DNA from 2 places in the Rothia sp. 18CD1-1 genome. Region 2 is predicted to be linked to the other one. Evidence: predicted binding sites of a transcription regulator. Region 2 holds the regulator's gene; the other holds the start of a gene.
What was found. Region 2 encodes HspR, which represses chaperone genes until heat shock. Its sites were predicted from a motif close to AAGTTGAGTCNNNNNGACTCAACTT; they were not measured.
Positions count from the first base shown of each region.

Region 1: the regulator HspR is predicted to act here: its motif matches at 9,850-9,874, upstream of clpB (ATP-dependent chaperone ClpB).

Region 1 is NZ_JBUZLI010000007.1:38,106-53,120, forward strand. Features, by position in the region: gene purM (phosphoribosylformylglycinamidine cyclo-ligase) at 1-687, shown strand, start outside; gene ACS1BR_RS05950 (DUF3073 domain-containing protein) at 845-1,060, opposite strand; gene ACS1BR_RS05955 (carbohydrate-binding domain-containing protein) at 1,364-2,935, opposite strand; gene ACS1BR_RS05960 (polyphosphate polymerase domain-containing protein) at 2,983-3,885, opposite strand; gene ACS1BR_RS05965 (DUF4956 domain-containing protein) at 4,029-4,625, opposite strand; gene ACS1BR_RS05970 (Sir2 family NAD-dependent protein deacetylase) at 4,769-5,734, opposite strand; gene ACS1BR_RS05975 (SDR family oxidoreductase) at 5,771-6,517, shown strand; gene ACS1BR_RS05980 (NADPH-dependent FMN reductase) at 6,529-7,101, shown strand; gene clpB (ATP-dependent chaperone ClpB) at 7,140-9,749, opposite strand; gene ACS1BR_RS05990 (SRPBCC family protein) at 9,963-10,403, opposite strand; gene ACS1BR_RS05995 (RrF2 family transcriptional regulator) at 10,412-10,894, opposite strand; gene ACS1BR_RS06000 (NAD-dependent epimerase/dehydratase family protein) at 10,903-11,484, opposite strand; gene ACS1BR_RS06005 (hypothetical protein) at 11,621-12,196, opposite strand; gene ACS1BR_RS06010 (HAD family hydrolase) at 12,238-12,909, shown strand; gene ACS1BR_RS06015 (Dps family protein) at 13,026-13,526, shown strand; gene ACS1BR_RS06020 (hypothetical protein) at 13,880-14,041, shown strand; gene ACS1BR_RS06025 (hypothetical protein) at 14,028-14,210, shown strand; gene ACS1BR_RS06030 (phytoene desaturase family protein) at 14,210-15,015, shown strand, end outside.
Region 2 is NZ_JBUZLI010000001.1:32,400-47,414, forward strand. Features, by position in the region: gene ACS1BR_RS00190 (hypothetical protein) at 1-165, shown strand, start outside; gene ACS1BR_RS00195 (MFS transporter) at 162-1,484, opposite strand; gene ACS1BR_RS00200 (DUF4235 domain-containing protein) at 1,633-1,899, shown strand; TPP riboswitch at 1,984-2,083, shown strand; gene ACS1BR_RS00205 (ECF transporter S component) at 2,125-2,706, shown strand; gene ACS1BR_RS00210 (ABC transporter ATP-binding protein) at 2,717-4,315, shown strand; gene ACS1BR_RS00215 (energy-coupling factor transporter transmembrane component T family protein) at 4,312-5,112, shown strand; gene ACS1BR_RS00220 (aminotransferase class IV) at 5,194-6,075, opposite strand; gene ACS1BR_RS00225 (multidrug effflux MFS transporter) at 6,115-7,377, opposite strand; gene ACS1BR_RS00230 (nucleoside/nucleotide kinase family protein) at 7,416-8,003, opposite strand; gene ACS1BR_RS00235 (low molecular weight protein-tyrosine-phosphatase) at 8,007-8,612, opposite strand; gene dnaK (molecular chaperone DnaK) at 8,907-10,739, shown strand; gene ACS1BR_RS00245 (nucleotide exchange factor GrpE) at 10,742-11,326, shown strand; gene ACS1BR_RS00250 (DnaJ C-terminal domain-containing protein) at 11,480-12,439, shown strand; gene ACS1BR_RS00255 (heat shock protein transcriptional repressor HspR) at 12,443-12,871, shown strand; gene trmB (tRNA (guanosine(46)-N7)-methyltransferase TrmB) at 13,035-13,790, shown strand; gene ACS1BR_RS00265 (hypothetical protein) at 13,884-14,291, opposite strand; gene ACS1BR_RS00270 (amino acid permease) at 14,576-15,015, shown strand, end outside.

The DNA of each region.
Region 1 (15,015 bases), on a different contig from region 2:
ACCGCAGAGCACCCCGGTCTTCTGTCCGAGCACGAATACGATCTGGCCGGGGCGGCCACCGGTATTGTTGAGGCGGACGAGCTGCTGGGTCCCGACCGTGTGCGCGGAGGCGACATGCTGGTGGCCATGGCCTCCTCCGGGATTCATTCCAACGGCTACTCCCTGGTCCGGCGGGTTATTGATGTGGCCGGCTGGGGCCTAGAGCGTCACGTTGACGAGCTTGGCCGCACCCTGGGCGAGGAGCTGCTTGAGCCCACCCGCATCTACACCGCCGATTGCCTGGATATGATCGAGGCGTTCCCGGATCACGCCCCTGGCGGGGGTGTTCGCGGGTTTTCGCATGTGACCGGCGGGGGGCTTGCCGCTAACCTGGCGAGGGTGCTGCCGCGGGGCACCGTAGCGCTGGTGGACCGTTCCAGCTGGCAGGTGCCACCGATTTTCCGGCTGCTGGGTGACCTGGGTTCGGTGCCGCGGGCCGACATGGAGCGCACCCTCAACCTGGGTGTTGGCATGGTCGCGGTGGTTGCCCCCGAGGTTGTGGAGGCGGCGGTTGACCGTCTCAATCGGCGCGGGGTGCCGGCCTGGATTCTGGGTAGTGTCGCCGAAGATGACGGCGGTCATGCCCACAGCCCCGACTATGTGCAGGGGGCCAAGGGCGTGGACGGCGGTGCGGCGGTACTGCTCTAGCCTCACGGTTCTCCAGAGGAGAACCGTGACTGTCCTGTGCCGCGGTCGCCCGGCGACGGGAGGCCCACCGCGGGGGTGTTTGGGGACGCAAAAACAGCCCGTGCACTGGTGCTCGGGCTGTCATGCCTGCGCCGGAGGTACAGGGGTGGTCTAGCCCCTAGTCCTCATCCGCATACTTATCGGCGTATTTGTCGATATACTCCGAATAGTCGTCCTCGTCATCGTAGCGATAGTTCGAGGCTGGTTGAGATGAATTTTTCTTCTTAGCTCCGCTGAGCTCGCGTTCGAGCGCAGAGTAGTCGGTCTCGGGGCTGTAGTATTTCATCTCCCGAGCCTGCCGTGTTGCTTTAGCCTTTTGACGGCCGCGCCCCATGGCGTGACCCCCTCTTTATCCATCGTTTCCGTCTACAGCCGACCTGCCGCCGTGCCGTAGCCACCGGAATTCTTACAGTCTTTCCGTGTCTAGGGTACATGTTTTTTGCAATGTATGCAGAATGTTTTCTCCCTATCCGAGATTTCTTGGGACTGTTGACCAATATTTGCGGTACCGCCACCGCGCGGCGACTGTTCCATACCATTTTTTATGTGTTTCGTTACACGGGTGTCGGCGACGGGGCGGGGGCCCGGTGCCGGTTTCCCACCGGTGGGAAACCGGCACCGGCCGCCTCCTTCGCGACTAGGAAGCGGTGACGGTGGTTGCCTCGCTGCCGTTGACCTCAACCGTGTAGGTGCCGCCCGGGGTGATCCCCTCTGCGGTGGCAAAGAAAAGCCGGGTACCTTTATCGGTGACGGTGTAGGTTGCCACGGTGTTACCGCTGGAATCGACCACCGTCACCGTGTCCCCGGTTGAGGTTGAGGACAGGTTGGTGGTTGCAATGTATCCCCGGTTGTCGCTGCTCGGGGCAACAAACATATCCGAGGTACCACCGGCCACAATAGTGCCACCGGTCACCGTAAACTCGCCGGCCGTGTCAAAGACACCGTTGCCGCCGCTTGACGGACCGTTGAGGGTGAGAACTCCTCCGCTCATGGAGGCGGTGCCGTTGGAATCAAAGCCGTCACCCTCGGCGGTGATATTCAGGCTGCCGCCGGTGATGGTGATGGAAGCGTCTTCCACCTGTTCCATACCGCCGCCCATGTCAGCCGGTGCCTGGCCGCCCATATCTGCGGGGGCATTTCCGCTCATGTTCGGCGGGGTATCCCCGGGGCCACCGGAAAACATGCCGGTGTCTGTCGAACTTTCCTCACCGGTCTCATCGGTATCGGGCACGGTGGCATTGATTCCGTCATCGGTAGAAGTTACCGCTATCTCTCCGCCGCTCACCGTAATGTACTGGGCCTCGATACCCTCGTTTGACTGCGTGACGGTCAGAGCCCCACCGCTGATTTCGAGTTCTTTCTCGGCCTTGAACCCGTCGTCGGCTGCCGTAATGGTCACGGTACCGCCGGAGAGGCGCACCCAGCCGCGCTCTTCATCGGTGGAGTTGGTCGACTTGATGCCGTCTCCCCCGGTGGCGGTCGCGGTCACCGTACCGTCGATTATGTCAACGTAGTCCTTGCCCTTGATCGCGTGGTTTTGGGCGGTGACCTCCAGGGTGCCCGAGGCGATCACCAGGCCGTCGCGGGTGGCTACACCGTCGTTATAATTCCCGGACACTTTCAGGGTGCCCTCTCCGGCCAGGGTGAGGTCGGCGCGGGAGAAGATAGCCGCATCGGGGTCTTCATCGGTTGCCGCCGCGTAGCTTGAGCCGTCAGAGATACTGTTGGTGCTGCCCGATACGGTGTAGATGACTACCTCGTCGGCGTTTTCAATGTCTACCGCTGAGCCGTCCGTGTTGGTGATTGCGGCGTTGTCGAGGATCAGCCTCACTGTATCGTTGTCGCCGGCGTTGACCACGACCTGCCCGTCGGTCAGGGTGCCCGTCAGGCGGTAGTTACCGGCGGCGGTAATGGTGATCGCGTTATCGTCAACGGTTACGCCGTCGCCGGAAGTAGGGTTGGAAAGATCAACGGTGGTCACCGACGAGTCGTCCCAGGTGAGGTCATCGCTGTCGTAGTGGGTGTCGTACTTGATAGTGCTGGCCCCTGTTTCGGTTGCGGTGCTGCCGGAGGTGGTGGTAGTGGCGGTACCGGTCGATGCCGTGGCGCTCGCGCTGGTCGAGCTGCCGGAGGCGCAGCCGGTAAGGCCCACCAGCCCTATGAGCGCTGCCGCGGTAACCGACGTGGTGATTTTATGGTTGAATCTCACTGATATTCTCTTTCCTGTTGGGGTTCTCTGTACTGTCCGGGGCCGTCCTAGGCGGCGTAATTGTGACTCGTCAGTGTGGCACCGGATTCGGTGTCCACCGGCTGGAGGTTGAGGTTTCGGGAAATGGTCCTATTCCACTTGTTTGAGGGCAGCCGGTGGTTGAGGGCTGCCAGGCCCGTGGCGAATTTTGAGATTTTGCTGGGGCGGACTCCGGCTCGCCACAGGTGCTTATCGGCTACCGAAGGGGCGGTTGAAGATTTGGTTTCGATGATAACCATGCCCTCGGCGGTATAGCCTGCCCCCACCTCAAATCGGGAATTGGGGGTCAGAGCAAGCGCGCTCAGGGGGGTCCACACCAGGCCCGTGTCAATGGTCATGCGCGAATCCACCGGGTTGGTGTCGCTGGCGGGTAGAAAAACGGTGGTGCGTCGGTAGGCGGTGGCCAGTACCGGCTGAAACTCGGTTGCCGGGCAGTCGATCATGCCGCGCAGGGCCTCCTCCACGTAGTCCGCACCCGCGGTGTTGAGACGGTCACGGTCCGCCCGAGGGTAGGGGATCCGCTCTTTAACCGTGGCCGCCCGCGCCCCCTCGGTTTTGACCTCAAGAAAAGTGTCCCCGGTATCGACGTAGGTGCGGGTACGGATCTTGTACCGGTTACGTCTGCCGTGGGCGGCCAACCGGTAGCTGTCCAGAGTCCGGTTATCGAAGTAGACCGAATCGTAGGCGAAGTCTCGCGAACCGTCGATGGTCAGCACCGCCGCCCGGGCTGGAAGCGTTGCCAGCACCCGGGCCGCATAGTTGGCGTCCACAATGTACTTGCGGTCTGTCCTGGTCTGCATGGCGGCTTTTGCGTTGAGCTCACCCAGGCTGATACCGGGCCAGAATGGGGCTACCAGAGCCGGGGTCTGGGCGGAACGCTGTCTCCGTGTTAGAACTGCGGTGGCATTCATGTGTCTACTTTCTTTGGTGTGGTTGTGCTGCACGGTGGGCTAAGCATGTGTCTCTTGTTTTAAGTCTGGTGGTCGAAGCTATGTCTCAGCTGTGGCGGACTTAGGGCAGAGATATGACCCTAAAAATTTTTCTAGCCCGTCCGTTACACCTGCGGTGCGGCGGCGTGCTGGGTGCGGGAGTTCTGCCGTAGTTTTTTGTCGGCGTTATAGCGGATATCGGCCACGGTTTTGTCGTTGATCAGGTCGAGCTCGCTCACGTTGACCGTCACGATTTCGTAGCCAATCTGGTCTTGCAGGTAGATTTTGAGCACCGCTTCATCGCTGATCGCACGGTCTACGGTGACGGTTTGCGAGCGCAGGTTGGCCAGGATTTTGCCGGAGTCAACGCACAGCATGACCAGCAGCATCAGTGCCACAAGTACTACCGCCATGCTCACGGGTTCAAGGCCGATACCGGTGAGTAGACCCAGAGCTAGGGCAGCAAAATAGTAGGCGACTTCTCGCTGGTCGAGCTCGGTGGAGCGTAGGCGGATGATGGAGAGCACGCCGAATAGCCCCATGCCCATTCCGGCGCTGGTGGCGTCGGCGTTGGCCAGGGCCACGGTTACCGCAAAGACCCCGACGTTGATCACCAGGTAGGAGACCACCAGGTCGCGGCGGCGGTGTCGGGTCACGTACATGGTGCAGAGGATGAGGATTGCTGCGAGGTCGAGGGCTAGCATCATGAAAAAGTTGTCCATGTGAGAAGTTCTCCGAATTCTAGGGGTCTGGCTGCAAATGGTTGCCTAATATCCAGATTCTTCTCATTTGCTGTGTAGAACCTATGACCAGCTTAGTGCTCAGTTATGAAAACAATTTTTGGGTCGAGATATCTGTTTCTGCCCTAGATGAGCTGGGCTAGGGCCGCGGCTGTGTCGGTTCGCCACAGGTAGGTGGCGCGTGTGTCGGCCCGGCCGGGTCCGCCATTGATGATGCCGATCTCCCGGTTTTTCTTGGCGGCGTCGAGCACCAGTTTGAAACCGCTCATCACGGCAAGAGAGCTGCCTACCACCAGGAGGGAGCGGGCTTTTTCCTGCATTTCTTGCACGCGTGCCTTGCGGTCTTGGGGCACGTTTTCACCGAAGTAGACCACATCGGGTTTAAGCCTGTTTGAGCCGCACCGGGTGCAGCCCACCATGGTGAATTCGGTGATGAGGGAGTCCGCCAGGTTCACGTCGCCGTCGGGGTTGACCCGTAGTTTCTGGTTGTCGAGCCGGGCCAGGTAGCCGGGGTTGGCTGCCTCCATGCGCTGATCCATCTGTGCGCGGTCCTCGTGCTTTCCGCACATGAGGCAGATAACCCGCCCCAGGTCTCCGTGCAGGGCCACCATCTTGCGTGAGCCGGCCCGCTGGTGTAGCCCGTCAACGTTTTGGGTGACCAGCCCGGCCAGGCTACCGCGGGCCTCCAGCTTGGCAATGAGGTAGTGGGCGGCGTTGGGTTCCGCACGTCTCATGCGCCGCCAGCCGACGTAGGAGCGTGCCCAGTAGCGCTGTCTGGCGCTGTCATCGTAGCGGAATTCTTGGTAGGTCATGGGGCGGTGGTCTTTGAGGGAGCCGTTCCGGCCGCGGTAGTCGGGTATACCCGATCCTGTGGAAACCCCGGCGCCGGTAACCAGCAGCACCTTACCGCGGGAGAGCATATCGGCAATTCCCGCGCGGGCCGTGTCCGGGTCCTGGGGTGTGGCGGTCTCCTCGACTACCCGCTGAATGGAGCGCAGCGCAGACCGGTGGGCGGCCGCTATGTCGGGTCTGTCCAGGGGTTCCCGGTCCCCTGCGTAGTTTGAGGCTCGGGGGGAGGATTCAAAATTCACGGGTTCTATTATTTCAAATAACGTATGCTCGTAGGTATGTCTACGATTGCTGTTGCCGGGGCGACCGGTTTTATTGGAAAAAGTGTGGTCCTGATTGCGCGGGCAAGGGGGCACCGAGTGGTTGAGTTATCGCGGAGTGGCGGCATTGATTTATTAACCGGTGAGGGTCTTAGCCGGGCTCTTTCCGGTGTTGATGCCCTCATCGACGTTTCGCAGGTGGTTGATCCTCTTGCCGAAGACACCCGCACCCCTATTCTGCAGGCCACCGATCATCTTCTCACCGCGGCACAAAAATGCGGTGTGCAGCGGCTGGTTATGCTCTCCATTAACGGGGTGCAGAAGCCGAGCCTACAGCGGTTTCCCTTCTACCTCTCTCGCTATGAACAAGAAAATATGGTGTTGGGCTCCGGTCTGCCCGCAACCGTGGTGCGCAGCGTGCAGTGGTTTGAGTTTGCCCTTAACCCGGCGGCGACGGTGGAAACCGACTCGGAGGTGCGGGTACAAAACTGGGCTATTCAACCTGCCGCTATGGACTCTGTGGCGGGGTTTTTGGTGGGGTCAGCCGAGGGTGTCCGCGGTGAAGATGTAATTACCGTAGCCGGCCCGCACAAGCTCACCCTTCCCCAGCTCACCTGCTCTGTCCTGGAGGCCCGCGGTGATTCTCGCCCCGTGGTGGCCACCTCCGCACCACTGCCGGCACTTGAGGACGGCAGTCTTTATGCTCCCGATAGCGCCCTCATTCTGGAGCCTTCGCTGGATAGATGGTTAGAAGAGCAGGTATAGGAAGGGTCCCCATGAAGAAGATTGCTGTTATCGGCGGTTCCACCAGGCCCCGGAGGCTGAGTGAGCAGCTGGCCCGCTGGGTAACCGACGAGCTCAATACCCACCCCGGAGCCCGGTATACCTATATCGATCTGCGCGAGGTGAACCTACCTTTTTTCGATGAACCCTACCCGCCCCGTATGCAGAACTATCAGCACGAACACACGCGGAAATGGGCACAGACCATCGACTCTTTCGACGGTTTTGTTTTTGTCGTCCCGCAGTATAACCACGGTTACCCCGCGGTGGTAAAAAACGCTATCGATTTTCTTTCGCTGGAGTGGAAGGGGAAGCCGGCTCAAATCCTTGCCTACGGTTTCCACGGGGGTAACCTGGCGGCTGAGCAGCTTGAGCAGGTGCTCACGGGCCTGGAGATGAGGCCCCTTCTACCCCATATTCTTTACACGCTGGGGCGCGATAATCTCAGTGATTTTACCTTTGTTAACGTCCCCGAAATTTTTGAGCCGCTTGTTGAGCCTCTGAGCAGAACCCACGAGAATCTGCTCGCCCAGGCCTCCTCGCACTCCTCACAGGGGCGGGGCTGAGTGAAGGTAGCCCCGCCCCGTGAGGGGGCTTCCCCGGTCTAGTCTCGGTCCTCTTGTTCCAGGGCGGTAACCACCAGGCCGTCGGCGGTGACATCGGGGTTGACATCTACCCGGGCCGTGTCTCCGTCGTGAATTGCTCCCGAGAGAATACCGCGGGCCAGGCGGTCCCCCACCTCGGTCTGCACCAGGCGGCGTAGCGGGCGGGCACCGTAGGCCGGGTCGTACCCGGTCAGCCCCAGCCATTCGGAGGCCGCCGGTGTAACGTCCAGGCTGATCCTGCGCGGTTCCAGGCGCTGGGCCATGGAGGCGATCTGCAGATCAACAATCCGTGAGAGGTCCTGAACGCTGAGGGGTTCAAACATCACAATGTCGTCGAGCCTGTTCAAAAACTCCGGTTTGAAGGACCCCTGCACCACATTCATGACCGCTTTCTCTTTCTCCTCCTGGCCCAGGTCCTGGTCCACCAGGAACTGGGACCCCAGATTAGAGGTCAGAATGAGTATCACGTTGCGGAAGTCCACGGTGCGGCCCTGCCCGTCGGTCAGCCGGCCGTCGTCGAGTACCTGTAGCAGAATATCGAAGACATCGGGGTGAGCCTTCTCAATCTCGTCGAGGAGCACCACCGAGTAGGGGCGGCGGCGTACAGCCTCGGTCAGTTGACCGCCCTGGTCGTAGCCCACGTATCCGGGAGGGGCACCGACCAGGCGGGAAACGGTGTGCTTCTCGGCGTACTCGCTCATATCGATACGAACCAGGGCGTGCTCGTCATCAAACTGGAATTCGGCAAGCGCCTTGGCCAGCTCCGTTTTACCGACACCGGTGGGGCCCAGGAAAAGGAAGGATCCGATGGGGCGGTCGGGGTCGGAGACCCCGGCGCGGGAGCGGCGCACAGCGTCGGCAACAGCAACAACCGCCTTTTTCTGCCCGATCAGACGCTTACCGATCTCCTCTTCCATGTGCAGGAGTTTCTCGGTTTCTCCCCGAAGCATTTTACCGGCGGGTATGCCCGTCCAGGAGGAGATCACCTCGGCGATATCATCGGCGGTCACCTCTTCTGAGACCATACTTTCCGTGCCGGCCTTGTCTTCTTCAGCTTTCTGCGCATCGTGCAGTTCGCCCTCCAGGGCCGGAATTTCTCCGTAAAGGATACGTGAAGCTTCGCCCAGGTTTCCCTCCCGCTGGGCAACCTCTGCCTGGGACCGCAGTTCGTCGATCCGGTTTTTAATATCTCCTACCCGGTTGAGTCCTGCCTTTTCTGCTTCCCAGCGGGCGTTGAGGGCGTCAAGCTCTTCTTTCTTGTCGGCCATCTCGGCGCGCAGGTTGTCCAGGCGCTCAATGGAGGCCGGGTCGGTTTCATCTTTGAGGGCCAGCTCTTCCATGGTCAGCCGGTCTACCTGCCGGCGGAGCATGTCTATTTCTTCGGGTGCCGAGTCAATTTCCATGCGCAGTCGGCTGGCCGCCTCGTCGATCAGGTCAATCGCCTTGTCCGGCAGCTGGCGCGAGGGGATATAGCGGTTGGAGAGGTTGGCTGCCGCCACCAGGGCTGAGTCCGCAATAGCTGCCTTGTGGTGGGCCTCGTAACGCTCCTTGAGACCGCGCAGAATACCGATGGTATCTTCCACGCTGGGCTCCCCCACATATACCTGCTGGAAGCGGCGTTCCAGGGCGGCATCTTTTTCGATGTTTTCGCGGTACTCGTTGAGGGTTGTTGCACCGATCAGGCGCAGTTCACCGCGGGCCAGCATGGGTTTGAGCATGTTACCGGCGTCCATGGAACCCTCGGAGGCGCCGGCTCCCACCACCGTATGAATCTCATCGATGAAGGTAATGATCTGCCCCTCAGATTTTTTGATTTCGTCGAGTACGGCTTTGAGGCGTTCTTCAAATTCACCGCGGTATTTAGCGCCGGCGACCATGGAGCCGAGGTCGAGACTGATGAGGGTTTTACCGCGCAGAGATTCGGGCACGTCGCCGGAGACCATGCGCTGGGCAAGCCCCTCGACCACGGCGGTTTTACCCACGCCGGGTTCACCGATGAGTACCGGGTTGTTTTTGGTGCGCCGCGAGAGCACCTGAACCACTCGTCGTATTTCTGAGTCGCGGCCGATCACCGGGTCAAGTTTACCCGCACGGGCTACCGCGGTGAGGTCGGTACCGTATTTTTCAAGAGCCTGGAAAGTGCCTTCGGGGTCCGGGGTGTCCACGGTTCGGTCTCCTCTTACCTGCGGAATGGTCTCTTCAATGGTCTGCGCACCGGCCCCCAGCGCTGCTAGGGCTCGCGCGGTGGAATCGTCGTTGGAGGCAAGGCCCAGCAGAATCATTTCGGTTGACACAAAGGTGTCTCCGAACTGCTGTGCCTTGGTTTGGGCGGTTTGTAGGGCGCGCAGCGAGTCGCGGCTGAACTGTGCTTGGTTAACGCTGGCCCCGCTGGTTTTTGCCAGTTTTGAGATTTCGCCGGAGGCGGCTGTCGAAACCGCCTCGATATCTACCCCGGCGGCCTTGAGCACCGCAACCGCCACGCTTTCGCGCTGGTCTATGAGGGCTTTGAGCAGGTGGGCGGGTTCGATACTGGGGTTGCCGGCGGTCTGCGCGTTCATGTTTGCGCTGCTGATAACTTCTTGCGATTTGGTGGTAAATTTTGCATCCATATTTTTCTCCCTATCTCTGTGTCTAACGTTCTCTGTGAGGCCCGGGCCGAGTGTTGCGGCAGGTTCTTCCCACCTCACCATGCGCCCAAGCAGAATAACTAACTTGAGTCTATATCACTCAACCCAGGTTGACAAGAAACCGACACATTATTTTCCACAAATTTATCCGCATAGATTGACCACAAACCGCCGCCCGCAGTTAAACGGCGAGATTTACCCGAGACTACGACTGGCGGCTTTCATAACAGTGGAGTAGAGTCTAGCCGCAATACGGCAGGCCAGCGCAGATACCTGCGGGCGCAGGATAGGAATCGGGACATCAATATGAATTTCCCATTCAACCCGGGTGCCACCTTCGGGTAGTGAAGAAAACCTGACTTGAGTAAAGTCCTGTATGACCGGAGGAACGGAGGATTCCACGCGGTAGGTGATGGACCGATCGAGAGTAATTTCTGTTATCTGCTCGCGGTAGATTCCGGCGAGCATGTAGATAGTGCGTCGACTTCCAGCCCCTAGACCCCGGGGCTTTACAGGATCACCGAGAGTCACCTTGGCAACCATGAGTGAGGCAGTGTAGTTGGTGCTGTCCACAAACCACTCAAAGGTTTGATCCGGGGGCGCCGGGTAGGTGCGGCTAATAGTTATCTGTGACATGGCTGCTGTTACCGTTTCGGCGGTTTGCCAGCTGCGTGTGACACCCAGTCAACGGCTCCCTTTTCCAGGGCCTCGGGGGTGAGAAGTTGGTCGAGAGTGAGGGCGCCCAGCCGATCTTCAAAGGCGCGGGCCGCATCCTGAAAAGTAGTTGTCACCCTCTCCAGACTCTCTTCAAGGTGCTGGCCCGGCTCAAAGACAGCGCGAGCCAGCAGTGCCGCCGTAGAGGGGGCCTCAAACCCCTCAAGGGAGGTAAAGACATTGGCGAAGGTGATATCCGCAAGCGGGCGAGCAAGCTGGTAGCCGCCGTCCCTGCCGGGCAGGGACCGAATAAGCCGGGTGCTCGCCATGTGTTTGAGGATTTTTTTAAGGTAGGAGTCTGAAACATCGAGGACACGGGCCAGGGTTCCGCTTTTGACGGGGGCATGCCCCTCCTGGGAGCCAAGCACGAGCAAGACAAAGAGGGCCTGCTCGGTACTGCGGTTCATCTTCATGAGAATCCCTAGCGGTATAGGCGGGTGAGCTGGGCTACGAGGTCGCGAGCCACCTCATCCACCTCAACGGGTTTGAAGGTAGCGGAGAAAAGGCCAAGGAATTTGAAGACGGGGACCATTCTGGCCATAGCGTCGGAGCGTCCACCACCGTAGATAAGGGTGGGCTCAACCACGGCGACGGGGAGGTCGCCCGAACGCAGCTGGTCGATCATATCGGCCTTGGTGGCGGTAAATTTTTTGGGGCCGAGCCTACCACCAATGTATCCCAGAGCAGTGGCACCGCGTTCGGCGGCAAGTTTCTGCATGTTCTCCACGGGAAGGATATTGATACTGCGATTGTCTTCGTCATTTTTGCCGGGGCGGCCGAGGAAGTTGACGACCGTGTCGATGTGCTCGGGTAGGGCTGCGGCAAGAGAGTCATAGCTGGTAGCGTCTGCGGTGATGGTGGTAACTCGGGGGTCGGTAAGCCGATTGGCCCCGGAGCTTGAGACCGCGATGAAATGAGCCCGGGGGTCTGCGGCGAGCCATTGGCGGGTGACTTCGCGGCCGAGGTATCCGTTGCCGCCGAGTAGAACGTGGGTGGTTGTCATGGGGTTTCTCCTGAATGCTATGAGATAGATATTTAATATCTATGGATATAGATTATCCCTTTTTCTTGCCCCGCGCAAACACCTTCACACACTCAAGGGCGCCGGAGCGCACCCAAAACATACCGACCACATCGGACTAGTCGCCCAAGAAGTCGTATGCGCTCTGCTGGCGGGCAAGCTCCTCTTCTTTTTCCTCGGTGATGCCGGCGCTGAGCTTGCGAGAACGCGCCTCTTCTCCGCGCGCCACAAAAAACAGCGCAAACGCGGCCACAAAGGTGAGTATCCCGAAGGTGTTTCCGAACCCCGCCGAGAGCCCTATAAAATCCTCTCCCAGCAGGTTGGCCGCTGCCGAGACCGTGCGCCCGCCAATACGGTCGGGGCAGAGCAGACCAAAAATAAAAGCCATCAGCCAGGCAGTCACCTGAAGGTAGGCGATCATCGGGGTTGTACCCGCACCCGGCCGGTAGCGCCGGGCGTCCCGGTAGCTATAGAAGGCGGCGCACAGTAGCACCGCTAAAAGTAGCGGCCCGAAGGTGAGCGCAAAAATCGGCACCAGCTCGCCGCCAGCACCAAAGAGTATTCGGCCGGCGGTAATCCACAGTGCAGAAAATACCGCCCCCGGCACCGAGAGGTGCAGGGCCGCTCGGGTAAAGATACCGCCCCTCGGTGCGGGACGATCCAAGGTTTGGGGAATAGCTTGTTTGACGCTCACAAGATAATCCTAAACGTGCCGGTTCGCGGTAGGGTGGTTCTATGAGCTTCACCGATTCTGGCATCGAAAAACCCGCGGCCATTCTGTTTGACCACGACGGCACCCTTGTTGACACCGAGCCCATCTGGGAGAGGGCAAAGCAGAAAATCAGTGAAGAGCACGGAGCCACCTGGACCACCGCGGACACCCGCGCCGTTCTGGGCTATTCTATTCAAGTTACTCTTGAAAGGCTCCAGCAGGTGGGGGTAGATCTACCGCTTTCCGACATCGAAGAGAAACTCATCGGTTATATGCGGGAGGCTTTTTCCGAGTCCACCTACGACTTTCTACCCGGTATTCCGCAGCTGCTTGCCGAGGTGCGCGAGGCGGGTATACCGGCCGCAATCGTCACCAATGCCACCACCGCGGTGGCGGAGAATACTGCCTCTAAGGCTCCCGGCGTTTTTCAGGCCGTAATCGGCGATCAGCAAACCAGCCACCCCAAACCGCATCCGCAGCCCTATCTTCTGGCGGCAGAGGCGCTGGGGGTTGACCCCACCCACTGCATTGCTGTTGAGGACTCACCCTCGGGTGTACAGAGTGCCACCGAGGCGGGGATGAAGGTTATTGTTTTACCGGGCGAGGTTCCGGTTCCCGAAGGTAGGGGTAACCTACGAATTAGCCACGACAGGCTTACCCTTGAGGAAATACTTATTTTGAATAACTCAAAATAAAGCTGGTTTTTGGGCTCTTATTTTGATAAACTAATAACTACCGGCGGGGAGGTCCCACAGCGGTAGTCACCGTTTATCTCCGCCCCAAACACCGCAGTACAAGGAAAGGAAAATCCGTGTCCAAAGCAGCAAACTTTACCGTCCCCGGTCTCACCGAGTCATCGGGACACCAGGTAGCAGAAATATTGCAGCTTCGCCTGCACTCCATGAACGATCTTCAACTTTCACTCAAGCACGCCCACTGGAACGTTATCGGCCCCTCGTTCATCAGTGTTCACGAGATGATTGACCCGCAGATTGACCAGGTTCGTAATTTTGCCGACGAACTCGCCGAGCGCATGGCCACCCTGGGGGTCTCCCCCAACGGCACTCCCGGCGATTTGGTGAAGAAGCGCTCCTGGAGCGACTACTCCGTGGGCCGGGCAGATACCCAGACTCACCTGAAGGCTCTCAACGAGGTCTACACCGGTGTAATTGAGGATCACCGCGCGGCTATCGCTAAGGTAGGCGACATCGATCCCGTGACCGAGGACCTGCTGATCGGCCAGACCGCGGAGCTGGAAAAATTCCAGTGGTTTGTTCGCGCCCACCTCGAAAACGCAGAGGGCGATATTTAAGAGACCGCACCGCACCACCTATAGGCAAAGATAGAGAGAAAGCGTCCGTTAGGCCCCCGCCGACGGACGCTTTTCTCTGCCCGGCGCGACCCGGAAAGCAGGTCGAGTCAGCCACCGATGTGCGGATTCTTAAAAATTCTTGACGAAATTTTCAAAAAACTCTTGACGCACAGTATACTGACAAATAGACTCGTAGGCAACCGGTAAAATATTCTATCGCCCACCGCCATAAAGGTACTTACTAAAAAATATGCGTATTCACTTGAACGCACCGGGTAGCAGACTTTTACCCGTGATAAGGAAAGTAAAGAACGCGATTTCTACTGGATTCTTTCTGAGGCAAAGGAGCTTTCATGAATATATCTCTACAGGAGATTACCCATTCTTTTGGAGAGACGCAGGCTCTCAAGAATGTGCCACTCAACCCTCCATCCGGCTACGTGACCGGGTTCGCGGGTAACAACGGTGCCGGAAAATTAACCGCAAAGAAGAGGTGGGACTATGAAAGTGTTTGAAAAATTTATTGCGGTATTTGCCACGACAGCTGTTTTTCTCATGTTCCTTGGGGTTGTGCAAAGCTGGGATATGCACCCACTGTCACGTGCTATATTCGCAGCTATACTTACTGCTATACCTTCATATTTTATTTTCCATAAACCTAATAAACCCAACAAAGGATCCTAGTGCGGACAGCCTTTATTATTGGTTCGGGTCCCAACGGGCTGTCCGCGGCTATTGTTCTGGCCCGGGCCGGTCTGCGGGTGAGAGTGCTCGAAGCAGCGCCCTCACCCGGCGGCGGTTTGCGCTCTTTTCGTCACGACCGCTACGGGACCCTGCACGATCACTGCTCGGCGGTGCACCCCCTAGCCCTTGCCTCTCCCTTCTTCCGCGGTATTGGGCTCCACCGGGAAGTAGACTTTATCAGCCCTCCCAAACCCTGGGCCCAGGCAGTGTCGAACCATCACGCAGAAAGCCACCGCTTCACGCATCGTTGTGGCCGCCTGACCTCTTCTTTTGCCGGTGTTGCCGCCCACTCCATGCTTCCGCCCTTCCACCCCCTGGCCCTGGGAACCGGCCTACTCCTGGGCGGGGTGGGCCTCACCAGCGGCTGGAAAATCCCCCGGGGCGGTTCCCAGAACATTGCCGATTTCCTCCTCACAACACTCCGCTCCCACGGCGGCAGCGTTTCATGCAATACAGCGGTCGCCCCACACGATCTTCCCGACGAACTCCGGGGTGCAGATCTGGTTCTCTGGGATACGGACGTAGAGACCGCGGCACGGGCTGCCAGCCCCCACCGGGAACCACCGGTCAGGCGGTACGGGCCGGGGGCAGCAAAAGCCGATTTCGTGACCAGTGCCCCGATTCCCTGGAGTAATCCAAGACTACGTGAAGCCGGCACCGTGCACCTGAGCGGTAGCTGGTCTGCCGTTTCCGCGGCAGAAGAAGCGGTCAATAGCGGCTACCTACCCCAGCACCCCTTTGTACT
Region 2 (15,015 bases):
CTCTCGGAGGTATCGGCTTTCGCCGCCGACAGCTGGAGGCTACTCAACACACCGTTACCGGCGGCAGAGCTCAAAAAAGAACTCGAAAAAATCTACGGCGAAATCCCACCACAAGAATTTACTCTCGCTCTAGAAAGCCTACGTGCCGGCGGAGTGGTGCGCTAGAAGGAACCAGAATCTGGCCCCGACCGCAGTGTGGCCCGACGGGGCACACTGCTCAGAGGCAGCACCAGCAGCAGGCCAATAAAGATAACGGTCATGATCCCCAGCACGCCCCAAATCTGTCTCCCCAACAGAGAAACAAAGAACGTAAACAGCGCCGGCGCCAGGAAGGACGCGGCCCGACCGGTCGTGGAATAGAGGCCGAAAATTTCCCCTTCCTTTCCCGCCGGGACCAGCCGCGAAAGATAGGTACGAGAAGCAGACTGTGCCGGCCCCACAAAAGCGCACAGGGCAAGCCCGCACACCCAAAAAATACCCTGGGTCTGCACAAAAAGCAGGGGAGTAGCCGCCACAAGAATCCCCACCAGACTAAAAACAATCACCGTTTTAGGTCCCGCCAAATCATCCATTTTTCCCCCGGCCAGCGCACCCAGGCCCGCCACCACGTTGCCGGCAATCGCAAAAATAATCACATCGGTAGTGGAAAACCCAAAGGTGCCGGCAGCAAGAATCCCCCCAAAGGTAAAAATACCCACCAGACCATCGCGAAAAACCGCCGAAGCAAGAAGAAAATACAGGGTCTGCGGCGCCCGACGATAGAGGGCCCGCATGGTTGCCCACAGTTGCCTATAAGACTCAACCAGCCCGACGCGAGGCGGCACGACAACCGGGCCAGCCAGCCGGTCCCGTCGCCGCAACGTCAGTAGTAGCGGTAAAGAAAAAACCAGGCACCAGAGAGCGGCAAACAGTGCCACCGCCCGAATATTATAGGAGTTCTCGGGCGGAATACCGAGCAGCCCGGTCCCCTCGCCCAACCCGATAAAACCCAGCAGTACCAGGGTGAGCGCAAAAATCCCACCAAAATATCCGGAAGCCCAGCCGAGACCGCTCACCCGCCCAACATTCTGCGGGGTAGAAAACTCGGGAAGCAGGGCGTTATAGTTGACCACCGCGAACTCGTTGACAATATTACCCACGCACAGAAGCAGTACCCCCAGTAGCAGATACCCGGGATCGGGGGCCACAAAAAAACAAAGCGCCATCACAGTGGCGGTGGCAAAGGTGTTGAAGGTCAGCCAGAAGGTGCGTCTACCGGCGGCATCACTGCGCTGACCGGTGACCGGCGCAAGTACCGCAATCAGAAAACCGGCCACCGTGAGACCCGTCGATAGCACAGAAGACGTGTGTGCCGGGTCGCCAAACAGCGACGAGGTCAGATAGACGGCAAAAACAAAGGTGGTCATAATAGCGTTGAAGGCGGCCCCGCCCATATCCCACAGGGCCCAGGCAACAATGGTCGATTTACCTACGGGTGGTCGCATGCTTTGCTCGTCTGTCCGCACTGTCATAGTCTCAAGAGTAACCAACGATATCCGCTCACAGCTGTCACAAACAGCAACTTTTATGGGGCGTGTTTCTGCCGGGGACAGTATATCCTTGAGGGTACGTTCTACATTTTGGGAGGAAGAAATGAACCCGATCCGGATTGCCGGCACACTGGCTTCGCTGGGAGGCGTGGCGCTAGCCAACAAGGCGCTCTCGGCCAGCTGGAAGAAAATCACCGGCAACGAGCCGCCGGCTAACAACCCCGATGACGACGAACGCTGGCGAGACATCATCCTCTGGTCTCTGCTGACCGGCCTGGTGGGCACCGTGATCAAGGTGGCTATTTCCCGCCGGGCGCACGCTCTTGAAGCCAGGCAGGCAGCTAAAACCGGGGGTATCACCGAGGTTTAGGCTGCCGGTACACACTGCGTCTCACCAAGTTGTGTCTCGGTAGGCTTATACTCAAAAGGTAGTGCGCATAGAAAATGCGCTGTGTAGAAACGACAGGGGAGCACCGCCGGTGCTGAGAGTGCGAAAGCAGACCCTCGAACCTGATCCGGCTAGTACCGGTGGAGGAAGTCGAGTCTCAAAGTCCGCAGACACTGCGGCTCCCCTTCCCGTGTGGAAGGATATTTTATGGCTCACAAAGCCGTGTTCACCTGGCGGGTGAACGATATTGTGGTGGCGTCGGTTCTTGCCGTTGCCTGCGGTCTTCTGTTCTGGCTGTGGTCGAACCTGGTGTATCCGGTATCCACCGCCGCACTGGCTCTGGCCCCGGAGTTTATGCCGCTGGTTTCCGGGGTCTGGCTACTTGCCGGTGTCCTGGGCGGCTACATTATTCGTAAGCCGGGTGCCGCGCTCTACTGCGAGCTGCTGGCGGCGATTGTATCGGCCCTGCTGGGTAGCCAGTATTCGTGGACCGCGGTGCTATCGGGTCTTGTGCAGGGCATCGGGGCCGAACTGGTTTTCGCTGTCTTCTTCTATCGAGTCTGGAATATGTACAGTGCCCTGGCCGCCGGTGCCGTGGCCGGCCTAGCAATGGGTGTCTCTGAAATCGTCATCTATTATGCCGCAGAAATTTCCGGCCCCAAGGCTCTGATTTACACGGTGTGTGCGGCTCTCTCGGGCGCGGTCCTGGCCGGCTTATCGTCCTGGCTGCTGGCCCGGTCGCTGGCAAAGACCGGGGTGCTGTCTTCCTTTGCCGCGGGGAGAGGGTAGCACGCTAGGCATGGGGGATCACCTTTCTTCTGCCGCCCGTATCGAGGCGGTTGACTGCGGCTGGCACTACGCCGGCAGAGAGAAACCGGCCTTTTCCCGTCTCAATTTTGTGATTGATCCCGGGCAGAAAGTGCTCCTGTTGGGGCCCTCAGGCGCCGGCAAATCAACCCTGCTTCACGCCATCGGCGGAATAGTCCACGATAATGACGGCGGTATTTTACAGGGCAGCCTCACCGTGGGTGGACTATCCCCTCGAGAGGCAAGGGGGTCTGCCGGGTTGATGCAGCAGGACCCGGAGTCTTCGGTGGTGCTTTCCCGTGTGGGGGACGACGTTGCTTTCGGGCCCGAGAACCTTGCCGTGGATCCCCGGCAGATCTGGCAGCGGGTGGAGCAGTCCCTGGCGGCGGTGGGCCTGGAGGATCTGGCGCTTGACCGGCCCACCTCGAACCTTTCTGGTGGTCAAAAACAGCGTCTGGGGCTTGCCGGTATTCTTGCTATGCGGCCGGGGGCTCTGCTGCTCGATGAACCCACCGCAAACCTAGACCCGCGGGGTATGGAGCGGGTGCGGGACTCGGTGCTTGCCGCTCAGAGGCTTACCGGCGCTACCCTGGTGGTGGTGGAGCACAGGGTTGGGCTGTGGGCGCAGCATATGGATCGTGTTATTGTTCTGGGCCGTGACGGCGGTATCGCCCACGACGGGCCGCCGGGGGAAGTGCTTGATCGGGCAGCCGGTGAGCTGGCTGAGGCCGGTGTCTGGGTACCCGGTCTGCGACCCGAAACCCCGAAGGGCCGGGACGTGACGGGTGAAGTCCTTATTCGTGCCAGCCGGCTGAGTGTAACCCGCGAGTATCCCCGGCGGAAAACAATACGGGCGCGGCGCAGAGAGCTCGCCGCCGGCAGGGTCCCGCGGCTTGATCTGCCGGCCGTGGCGTCGGGGCTGGATTTTGACGTGAGAGCCGGCGAACACCTGAGTATTGTGGGGCACAACGGTGCGGGTAAGTCCACCCTGGCACTGACCCTGGCCGGGCTGCTTTACCCGGCAGGTGGACAGCTGGTGGCAACGCGTCCGCTGAGGTCTCTGATCCCCGGGCAGAGGGCGCAGGACCCGGGGGCAGACATTGCTGGTTGGAGTCCTACAGATGTGATATCGCGGATCGGACTGGTTTTCCAGCAGCCCGAGCAGCAGTTTATGAGGGCCACGGTGCGCGAGGAACTGGAGTTTGGCCCCCGCCGCCTGGCGCGGGTGCGCGGGCAAAGAGTTGATGAAGATCAGCTCCGCAGCCGGTGCGACGACCTTCTCGACAGGCTGCGGTTGGGGGGCCTTGAGCAGGCAAATCCTTTCACGCTTTCGGGCGGTGAAAAGCGGAGGCTGTCGGTTGCTACCGCCCTGGCCACCGAACCGCGGGTTCTGATATTGGACGAGCCCACTTTCGGTCAGGACGCCAACACCTGGCGGCAGCTTCTCCACCTGGTGAAGGAGCTGCTCGATCGGGGGACCGCGGTACTGTCGGTAACCCACGACCTTGATTTTGCGCGGGCGGTTGGTGGCAGAGCTCTTCTGCTGGGCGGCCCGAAGAGCGGGCACGTGTGCGAGGTGGGGCAGCTGTGATAGATACTGTGGTTCCGGTTGGTCAGAGTCAAAGCGGGGCGGTGAACCTGAACGCCGGGGTGAAACTGGGGGCCACCTTACTGCTGACGTGCGCCCTGGTGGTGGTTAAAGACTGGGTGAGTACAGGTTCTATTCTTCTGCTTGAAATGCTGTTTTTGGCCCTGTGGGGGGTGAACCCGGTGAGATTGTTGGGCCGGTTTTGGCCGGTCCTGTTTGCCACCGTTTTTTCGGGCTGGTCAGTTTCGCTACTGGCCGATAAAACCGGTAGCACCGTGATCGAGCTGGGTTTGATATGGGTGACCACCGATTCTTTATTGACCGGTGCCGCCCTGATGCTGCGTGGGCTGGCCATGGTACTGCCGGGGCTTTTGCTGATCTCGACCACCGACCCCGTAGATATTGCGGATTCGCTGGCGCAGACGGTGCGGCTACCGGCCCGGTTTGTGCTGGGGGCCCTGGCAGCTTTTCGCCTGGTAGATCTGATGCTTGATGAGTGGAAGACCTTGGGACAGGCGCGGCGTGCGCGCGGTGTGGGATCCCGGAGCAACCTCTTTGGGCGGGTTCACACCTTGGGAGGGCAGGTGTTTGCCCTGCTGGTGCAGGCCATTCGCAGGGGCAGCCGGTTAGCCATCACCATGGAGGCCCGCGGCTTTGGTGCCGTGAAGCAGCGGACCTGGGCGCGCAGACCCACCTATTCTCCGGCTGATCTCCGGTTTGTGCTGGGTGTTCTGGCGGTGATCCTTGCCGGCTATTTTATTGCCCATTGGGCCGGTAGCCTCACCTTTATCTGGCAGTAGTATCCGCTTTATCCATTGAGCTGTCACGGTCTTTCGGACCGTGAAGCTTCAGGCGCCCTCTGTCCGCGGGGTTAGCTGATTCTACGGGGAGGTCGTGAGGTAGCCTAGAAGCTGCTCGGTTGTCCGGGCGGAGGACGCCAGCGGGGTGCCATTCAGGTGTGTTACCGGTGCCAGCAGCCGGACCGATGAGGTCAGCCAGACCCCGTCTGACTCATAGAGGTCCTGCGGGTAGAGCGGTCCGAAGCCCAGCTCCCAGCCGTCGCGGCGGGCGGCAGAAAAGATAGCCCCCTGGGTGGTGCCGGGTAGGATACCGTGGTTGGGCTCCGGGGTGAGCAGAGTTTTGACCCCCGCAAGGGTTTTTGCCACCAGAACCGAGCTGGTGGCACCCTCGAGAATACGCCGGTCTTTGGTCACAAAAATTGCCTCATCGGCACCCTGCTTCTGCACGTAGCGCAGTACCGCCATGTTGAGGGCGTAGGAGAGGGTCTTGGCTCCGGTGAGCAGCCAGGGGTAGGAGCCGTCGTCTGCCGGATCGTGCCCGCGCGGTAGGGTGATAGCCCGCACCCCCGAAACACGCTGGTCCAGGGTTTTCTGCGGTGCGGGGGAGACGGTGACCCAGCAGTGCGGGCCGGCTTCGGGGGCCCCGCGGGAAATGATGATCTTCACCAGGTGTTCCTCGCCAACCGCCGTGCGCGGGCCGGGCTCCGCGGCGGAGAGAGCGAGGTCAACCGCGGCGGCCAGCGCTGTTGAATCGGGGCGGGGGAGCTCTAGCATTCGGGCAGACTTCGCTAACCGCTCCAGGTGCGCCTCAAATTTTCTGACGCGGCGGTCGGCAGAAAGCATGGTTTCAAACACGCCGTCGCCGCGGGTGAGCCCCTGATCTTCAATGCTGATAAGAGGCTGTGAGGCATCGACAAGCCTGCCCGATGGGTAGCCACTGGAGAGCATCACTACTGTAGTCATACTCACCATTAAACCTTGTTTTGGGAAGGCGACCAGCACCTACCGGAGTGTGATGTCTCCGGTCTTGGGGCCGCCGCTGTGGAATTCCGCTCCCTCCTTGGTCCAGTCACCGTAGCGAATTGGGGTGGTGAACAGGGCGGTAGCAGAGGCCAGGGAGAATCCCAGCATGGTGAGTGCCATGGGCATGGTGGCAGAGGTCCCTCCCAGGGCAACCAGGGCTGGTACCAGCGCGCCGATGATTGACTGTACTGTGCCCAGGGAGGCGCTGGCGGACCCCGCAAGCCGCCGGCCCTCCATGAGGGCCAGGGAAGATGCGTTGCTGAAAATGAGCCCGGCGGCACAGGTGTTCAAAAAGAGCAGCACCAGGGTGGCCTGTAGGTTGGGGCCAAACACGAAATCGACGGTGAGCCCGATACTCACGGACACCAGCAGAACGACACCGACGGTCAGCATCTTACGCATGGACACGCGGCCTACCAGAAAAGTGACCAGTGAGCTCATGCCCACAATACCCACCGAGTTCATCCCAAAGACCAGGGTGTACTGTAGCGGGCTGAGCCCCAGCACGTTTTGTAGCACGTAGCTGGAACCGGAGACATAGGCAAAGAGCGTGCCGAAGGCCAGGGTGGAGGTGAGCATGAAGCCGCGGAAACGCGGTATTGCCAGTACCTCAGGTATGCCCCTGTACGCAGAGAGCACCGATCCTTTTCGGCGCCGCTGCGGCGGCAGGGTTTCTGTGAGGGCGGTAAAGGTGAGGATCATGGAGGCGGTCATGAAGACGGTGAGTAGCCCAAAGACTGCGCGCCAGGAGGCGAGTTCAAGCACAAAGCCGCCGAGTACGGGGGCAAGAATGGGGGCAAACCCGTTGATCATCATCATGATTCCCATGAGCTTTGCCGTTTGGTTTCCCCTGGTTGAGTCGGCAACGATGGCGCGGGCAACCACCAGCCCGGTGGCCCCGGCTATACCCATGATGAAGCGGGCGATAATCAGCAGCTCGATAGTGGGGGCAAAAATACAGGCCAGCGCAGAAAGCCAGCTGAGCACCACTCCCACGTAGAGCGGGCGCATCCGCCCCAGTTTGTCGGAGAGGGGGCCGGCAACAAACTGGCCGATAGCCATGCCCACCATGAAGGCGGAGAGGGTGAGCTGGGTGAGTGAGGCGGTGGTACCCAGTTCGTTGGTAATGGTGGGTAGTGCGGCGAGGTACATGTCGGTGGCAAGCGGCCCCACAGCGGTGAGCAGGGCTAACGATACTAGCGAGAGTTTGCCAATGGGAGGGAGGTTTGTTTGTGCGCTCACGGTTATTTTCTGGTGCCTCCTTGGGCTGGGTGTTGCGGTCACCGGTGGGGTGGCGGCTGGGCTGAATCTTCTGAAGCGTGGAGAAGCAGATTAATTTTACCCGCTAGGGGGCCGGTGGCTAGCAGCCTTTCTTCCTGTGCGGCCCACATCTCCCAGTAGGGTCGGAAGAGTTGTCCATCACGGGCTAGAGCCCTTTTCTTTCTTGCGGGGGCGGGTAACTCGATCCAGCAGGAGATGTCGGCTTTGCCCTGGGCGGCCCCCACTCCCTCACAGATCAGAACAGTGGCGGGCGCGACCTTTTGTACGTGGGGGCCGGTGGGTTTGCTGTCCCGCCAGTCCCAGCCGTAGTACACCATGGGTGTACCGGAGGCCAGGGCCAGCGCGTTCCTCTTCCACTGGGCCACACCGGCGGCCAGCCCGCCCCAGCCCTGGTAGAGGTCCTCCATATGGAAAATATCGTGGGCCAGAGCAGCTGCCGTGAGCCGGTCCGACAGGCGGGCGGCCAGGGTGGTCTTGCCGGCACCGCTTCGTCCGTCGATAGCAATGACGTAGGGTGCGGTATCGGTGAGCCTGATGCCGGTGGTGATGGCGTGCAGGAATGCCTCCGTATCGGTAAATTCGTGCACGGATCAGTTCTCTGCGGTGTCGTTTTTGGCTCGCGCGATGACCCCGGGGACGGCGTCGCGGATCATGGTAAAGGTTGTGTAGAAATCTTCTTGGTCGCCGTACCAGGGGTCGTAGATCCCCAGCGAGTCGTGCGGCTGCTGGGCGAGTGCCGGATCGAATTCTCTCATGAGGTGTACCTTGGCGCGGTCTTCTGTGGTGGGAGCCATGCGTGTGAGTGCCCTGTAGTGGTTGAGATCCATTGCCAGAATGAGGTTGTGGTGCGCAAAGTCACGGGCGCGGAACTGCCGGGCGCGGTGGGCACCGGCGTCTATGCCGACCTCGGCGAGTACCCTGTGGGCGCGGGAGTCGATGGGGTTGCCCACCTCTTCCGCGGTGATTGCCGATGAATCTACCTCGAGGTCTAGCCCGGCCCTGCGGGCGGCGTCGCGAATGAGGTACTCGCCCATGGGGGAGCGGCAGATATTTCCGGTGCAGACTGTCATGATTTTGTACATGTAGCTATCTTTGCACGGCCGCACCCGTGGGGGGCTGTTGTGGGTGAGCTCGATGGGGCCGATCAGCCTGCCCGGCAGGGTGCTGCCGCCGTACCTTGAGCGCGTATCGCTCAAGATTGAGCCTTGTTCACCGAGAGCTGATAATTGTTCTAACGGATTCTCACAAGCCCGGAAAATCAAGGATTCCCTCGACCCTTCGGTCCCCGAAAAATTATCCTGAGCTATAAAAAATCATAAAAATTGAGCTAACTTAACTCAACTCTATTGACATTGGCCCAAAACGTGGGAAACTTGATAGCGAAGCAAAACGCAGACCGGACCCCGCGCGGTAGGTATAAGCCAGGAGGTAGCGGCAGCGACTTGCGATAAAACTCAAAAGAAAACATCTATATCAGGAGAAAAAATTTTATGGCACGTGCAGTAGGCATTGACCTCGGTACCACCAACTCTGTTGTGGCAGTACTCGAAGGTGGCGAACCCACCGTTATCGCGAACGCCGAAGGCGCTCGCACCACCCCCTCCGTCGTTGCTTTCAGCAAGGACGGCGAAGTCCTCGTTGGTGATGTGGCAAAACGCCAGGCGGTTACCAACGTCGACCGCACCATTTCATCGGTCAAGCGGCACATGGGTACCGACTGGTCGACCGAAGTGGACGGCAAAAAATACACCGCCCAGGAAATTTCGGCCCGCACCCTGCAGAAACTTAAAGGCGATGCCGAAGCATTCTTGAATGACTCGGTCAGTGACGCGGTGATTACCGTCCCCGCCTACTTTAACGACGCTGAGCGGCAGGCTACCAAGGAGGCCGGCGAGATCGCGGGTCTCAACGTGCTGCGTATCATCAACGAGCCCACCGCGGCGGCACTGGCTTACGGCCTCGAAAAGGGTAAAGAAGATGAACTGATTCTCGTCTTCGACCTCGGCGGCGGAACCTTTGACGTTTCACTTCTTGAAGTGGGCAAGGACGAAGACGGCTTCTCCACCATTCAGGTGCGGGCAACCTCCGGTGATAACAGGCTCGGTGGCGATGACTGGGATCAGCGGATCGTTGACTGGCTGTTGGAGCAGGTCAAGGCTAAGACCGGTGCGGACCTTTCCAAGGATAAGATTGCTCTGCAGCGTCTGCGTGAAGCGGCTGAGCAGGCTAAGAAAGAACTCTCATCGGCCACCTCCACCAACATTTCCCTACAGTACCTCTCGGTAACCCCCGAGGGCCCCATCCACCTGGACGAGAAACTGACCCGCGCTAAGTTCCAGGACATGACCAAGGATCTGCTGGAGCGCACCAAGAAGCCCTTCAACGACGTGATCAAAGAAGCCGGTGTGTCCGTCTCCGATATTGCGCACGTGATCCTGGTGGGCGGTTCAACCCGTATGCCGGCCGTATCCGAGGTTGTTAAGGAATTGACCGGTCGCGAACCGAACAAGGGTGTGAATCCCGATGAGGTGGTGGCTATGGGTGCGGCTATCCAGGCCGGCGTGCTGATGGGTGACCGCAAGGACGTGCTGCTCATCGACGTCACCCCGCTCTCCCTGGGTATTGAGACCAAGGGCGGCGTGATGACCAAGCTGATCGAGCGCAACACCGCTATTCCGACCAAGCGCAGTGAGACCTTCACGACCGCCGAGGACAACCAGCCGTCAGTTTCGATTCAGGTATTCCAGGGCGAGCGCGAATTCACCCGCGACAACAAGAACCTGGGCACCTTTGAGCTCACCGGTATTGCCCCGGCTCCGCGCGGTGTGCCGCAGATTGAGGTGACCTTCGATATTGATGCTAACGGTATTGTGCACGTCTTTGCTAAAGACAAGGGCACCGGCAAGGAGCAGTCGATGACCATCACCGGCGGCACCTCCCTCTCCAAGGAGGATATCGACCGCATGGTCAAGGACGCTGAGGCCCACGCCGAGCAGGATAAGATACGCCGTGAGGCAGCCGAGACCCGCAACCAGGCGGAGACCGTTGCTTATTCTGTCGACAAGCTCATCGCGGATAATGCCGACAAGCTGCCCGAAGACGTCAAGACCGAGGTGCAGGGCGATGTCGACGAGCTCAAGAAAGCTCTTGAGGGTGAAGACGACGACGCCGTGAAGGCAGCCTACGAGAAGCTGCAGGCTTCCCAGGTCAAGCTGGGCGAGGCGATCTACGCTCAGGCGCAGGCTGCTGAGGCTGACACCGCCGGTGAAGAGGACATCGAAGACGCAGAAGTAATCGATGACGACGAGGAAAAGAAGAACTAACCATGTCTGAGAACACCAAGGGGCAGCAGGGTGAGGACCCTCTGGAAGACGCGTTCAACGCGCCCTCCGCGGAGGGCCACCCCGAGGCTGAGGATGTAGCTGAGGAGATTGTCGAGGCCGACGAGGCCGCGGCGGAACCCGGGGACACCGAGGAAGCACTCAGCGAACATCAGAAGCTAGCTGCTGAACGTCTTGATGACCTGCGTCGCCTTCAGGCGGAGTTCACCAACTTCAAGAACCGTAGCGGTAAAGAGAAAGAGCAGCTGCGCGAGTTTGTGATTGCCGATCTTGTGTCTGCACTTTTGCCGGTGATCGATGATATCGACGCTGCCCGCAGCCACGGTGATCTTGAAGACGGCCCCTTTGCCGCTATCGCCAGCAAGCTGGAAGAGACCCTGGGTAAGCACGGCCTGGAGCGCTACGGTGCTGTGGGTGAGCCTTTTGACCCCAAGGTGCACGAGGCGGTAATGCAGCAGCCCACCTCGGAGGTGGAGCCGGATCATATCGCGATGGTTCTGCGCAACGGCTACCGGGTGAAAGACCGCGTGGTGCGCACTGCGCAGGTGGCAGTGGCTACCGCTGAGTAGTGAGAAGCTGGTTTGTGGGCGGGTATGAAACGCAGATGCGGGTTTCGTATCCGCCCATTTTTTCCGCATATATGCCGCCGGTGGGTGGCAGAAAAGATAGTAAATTTATAAGAATCTTGAAAGAACAACCGTCTAACTGAGAGGAGACGTACTATGGCTAGTGAAAATTGGCTCAATCAAGACTTTTACAAGGTGCTGGGCGTCTCCGAGAACGCCACAGATGCCGAGATCAAGAAAGCTTACCGCAAACTGGCGCGTCGGTATCACCCGGATCAGAATCCCGGTGATGAGGCGGCAGAGAAGAAATTTAAAGAGGTAACCGAGGCCCACCAGGTTCTCTCCGATAAGAAGGACCGGGAGGAATATGACCAGATCCGTCAATACGGTGCGGCAGGGTTTGCGGATCCCCGCGGTGCCGGTTTCCCCGGAGGCTTTGGTGGGGGGCAGAATGTGCATTTTTCTACCTCCGGTGACCAGAATATTAATATTGAAGATCTTCTTGGTGGTCTTGGCGGCATGTTTGGTGGCGGGTCAGCTCAGGGTTTTGGGGGGTTTCAGCAGGCTCCGCGTAGGGGGGCAGATGCCGAAGCCCAGGCGCGGATCAGTTTCAAGGATTCCTTTACCGGGGTGTCCATGACTTTAGCCCGCCCCGACGGCACCGAGGTCAAGGTGAAGATTCCCGCCGGTATTAAAGACGGGCAGAAGCTCAAGCTGCGCGGTAAGGGTATGCCGGGTCCTGCGGGGGCCGGGGACCTGGTTGTTCACGTGCAGGTTGACTCCCACCCGGTTTTTGAGCGCGAGGGCAATGATGTGCTGGTGCGTTTCCCGGTGAGCCTGAGAGAGGCTGTTGAGGGCGCGGTGCTTGAGGTTCCCACCCCGGACGGCAGCAGGGTGAAGCTTCGGATGAAAGCGGGCCACCCGTCGGGCCGTAAGATGCGGGCTAAAGGGAAGGGATTCAGCACGAAAAAGGGCACGGGGAACCTGATTGTTATTCCCCAGGTTCAGGTGCCGCACAACCTTTCAGATGAAGCTCAAGAAGCATTCGACCGCTTTACCCGGCTGGCCCCCCAGGACAATGTTCGGGCAGATTTGATGAGTAAGGTGGCGCGGTAAAACATGACTCTAGGATCGGACAGACCTGTTTTTGTGATCTCGGTTGCCGCGGAGCTTGCGGGGATGCACCCGCAAACCCTGCGCCAGTACGACCGCATGGGTCTGGTGCAACCCTCACGGGCTCCGGGACGCGCCCGCCGCTACTCTCAGCGCGATATTGAGAAGTTGCAGGAGATTCAGGAGCTCTCCCAAGCGGGTGTCTCGCTGGAGGGGATCAGAAGGATCATGACCCTTCAAGATCAGGTGGAGCAGATGCAGGCCCATGTGCAGGATCTGATGGACCAGCTTCAGCGTACCCAGCAGAAGCTCGCCGAATCATCGAGGGTTTTCGCGGCGGGAAGCGGCGGCGATATCGTGCACCTATCCCGCGGTCAGCGGCCGGCGGCCGGCTCACACGCCGTGGTACTCTACCGTGACAGACGGAAGGTATAAACGTCTGCCCTGCTTGCAGACCCATCTCACGTATAGTGGTACAGGCTTGTCGGTGTGGGCCTGGGTCCCTTCCGCCGGCACCGGCTACCATCACCGAGGAGAGCTTGTGGAAACCAAAAAACAGAAAGCGGCGCAAGAGGCGCACACGGCTGAGGGCGGAGACCTGGCTGGGCGGGAGGTCCCTCCCGCCTACCATAGGAAACCGCTCTCGTTTGTGCGCCGAGGAGACCGCCTCACCGGCCGGCGCTTGGCCGCCTGGGAAAAACACGCTGCGGACTATGTCCTCGATATTCCGCGCGACATCACTGATACGTCTGTATCGGATACGGCATCATTTGACGCCGAGAAAATATACGGCCGTGATGCTCGACTGGTCCTTGAGATAGGTTCGGGGCTGGGGGAGGCAATTGTGCACAGGGCCGCGCAGCTGCCGGAAACCAACTTTCTGGCGGTTGAGGTCTATACCCCCGGCATCGCGGACCTGATCCGCAAGGCAAAAACCGCCGGAGTGACCAACGTGCGGGTGGCGCAGGCAAACGCGCCCGAACTGCTCGATAAGATGCTGGACGCAGGCTCGGTGGACGAACTCTGGGTATTCTTCCCCGATCCCTGGCATAAGACCCGCCACCACAAACGCCGACTCGTCTCCACCGATTTCGCCACCGCGGTAGCCCGGGTTCTCAAACCCGGAGGTGTCTGGCGGCTGGCCACGGACTGGTACGAATATGCGCTGGTTATGCGCGAGGTGCTCGATGCTCACCCTGACTTTGAGAACCTACACTCCGGTGAGCGCACGAGTCCTGAAGACCCGGTGGGCGGTTGGGCCCCGCGCTGGGAGGGACGCGTGCGCACCTCCTTCGAGAGGAAGGCCGAGGAAGCCGGGAGGACAGCTCACGATCTCACCTACCGGCGCCGCTAGGGGCATACCCGAGATTCCCCTGCCCACACCGGGGAACACGCACAACGGGGACCCACCTGCCAGGTAGGTCCCCGATCTCTCTATCCGTGGTTTTTATTTCTTCTTACGCGAGAAGAGCAGGGCCAGGCCCGCGCCGAGCATCACAACGTCTTTAGCCAGTGCAGTGCCCTGCTGGGAGGGGCGGATACCGTCATCGAGGGTCATGCTGTCATCGCCAAAGTACATGGTGAGCATTCCGGCCGAGAACGCGGTGAGACCGAGACCCACTAGTTTTGCCGGAACCAGGGGGCACAGCAATGCCGCGCCGAGGGCGGTCTCGGAGGCGGCCAGTGCCTTACCGAAGGTGGTGGGGGACAGCTTCTCCACCTGGGGCACGCCGGTTTGAGCCATCTGCTGAAGGTAGCTGTAGGTGTCCTCGTCCAGGGAGAGCTTGCCGATACCGGAGTTGAGGATCAGGGCGCCCGAGGTGAGACGCAGCGCAGCATTAGAGAGTGAAGCCAAGGGTATTTTACCTTCCAAGACACTAGTAGTTCACAGTTCCTGTTAACTTTACAAGGAAAATATCTAAACTCCTAACATTCCGCACCGTCACCGTATCGGCTGCGGGCACCACCCGGGGACAGCCGCCGACAGCGACTTGAGGTGGCAAACTACCCTAACCCGGGGTGGGCTGGCGCGTTTAAGTTATCTTTACCTCCTTGAAGGGGCTAGAATTGACCACTATATGATGTAGGACTCGAAGCAAGATAAACAAGATAACAGCATCACATACCTTGGGAGGCCTCATGCCGAACACACAAAATCACAGGGACCCTAGTGGCCATCAGCTCCAACGCGGGCTGAGTAACCGGCACATTCAACTCATCGCCATCGGCGGCGCCATCGGTACCGGCCTGTTCATGGGGTCCGGCAAAACCATTGCGCTCACCGGCCCCTCCATTCTCTTTGTCTACATCATCATCGGTGCGGCTATCTTCATGGTGATGCGCGCCATGGGTGAAATACTGCTCTCCAACCTCAAATACAAATCCTTCTCCGACTTCGCCTCAGACATTCTGGGCCCCGGCGCCGGATTTTTTGTGGGCTGGTCCTACTGGTTTGCCTGGGTGGTAACCGCTGTAGCGGACGTCATCGCAATCACCGGATACACCCAGTTCTGGTGGCCCGAGATTCAAAAATGGATACCGGCCCTACTGGTGATCGGGCTACTTCTTGCCCTCAACCT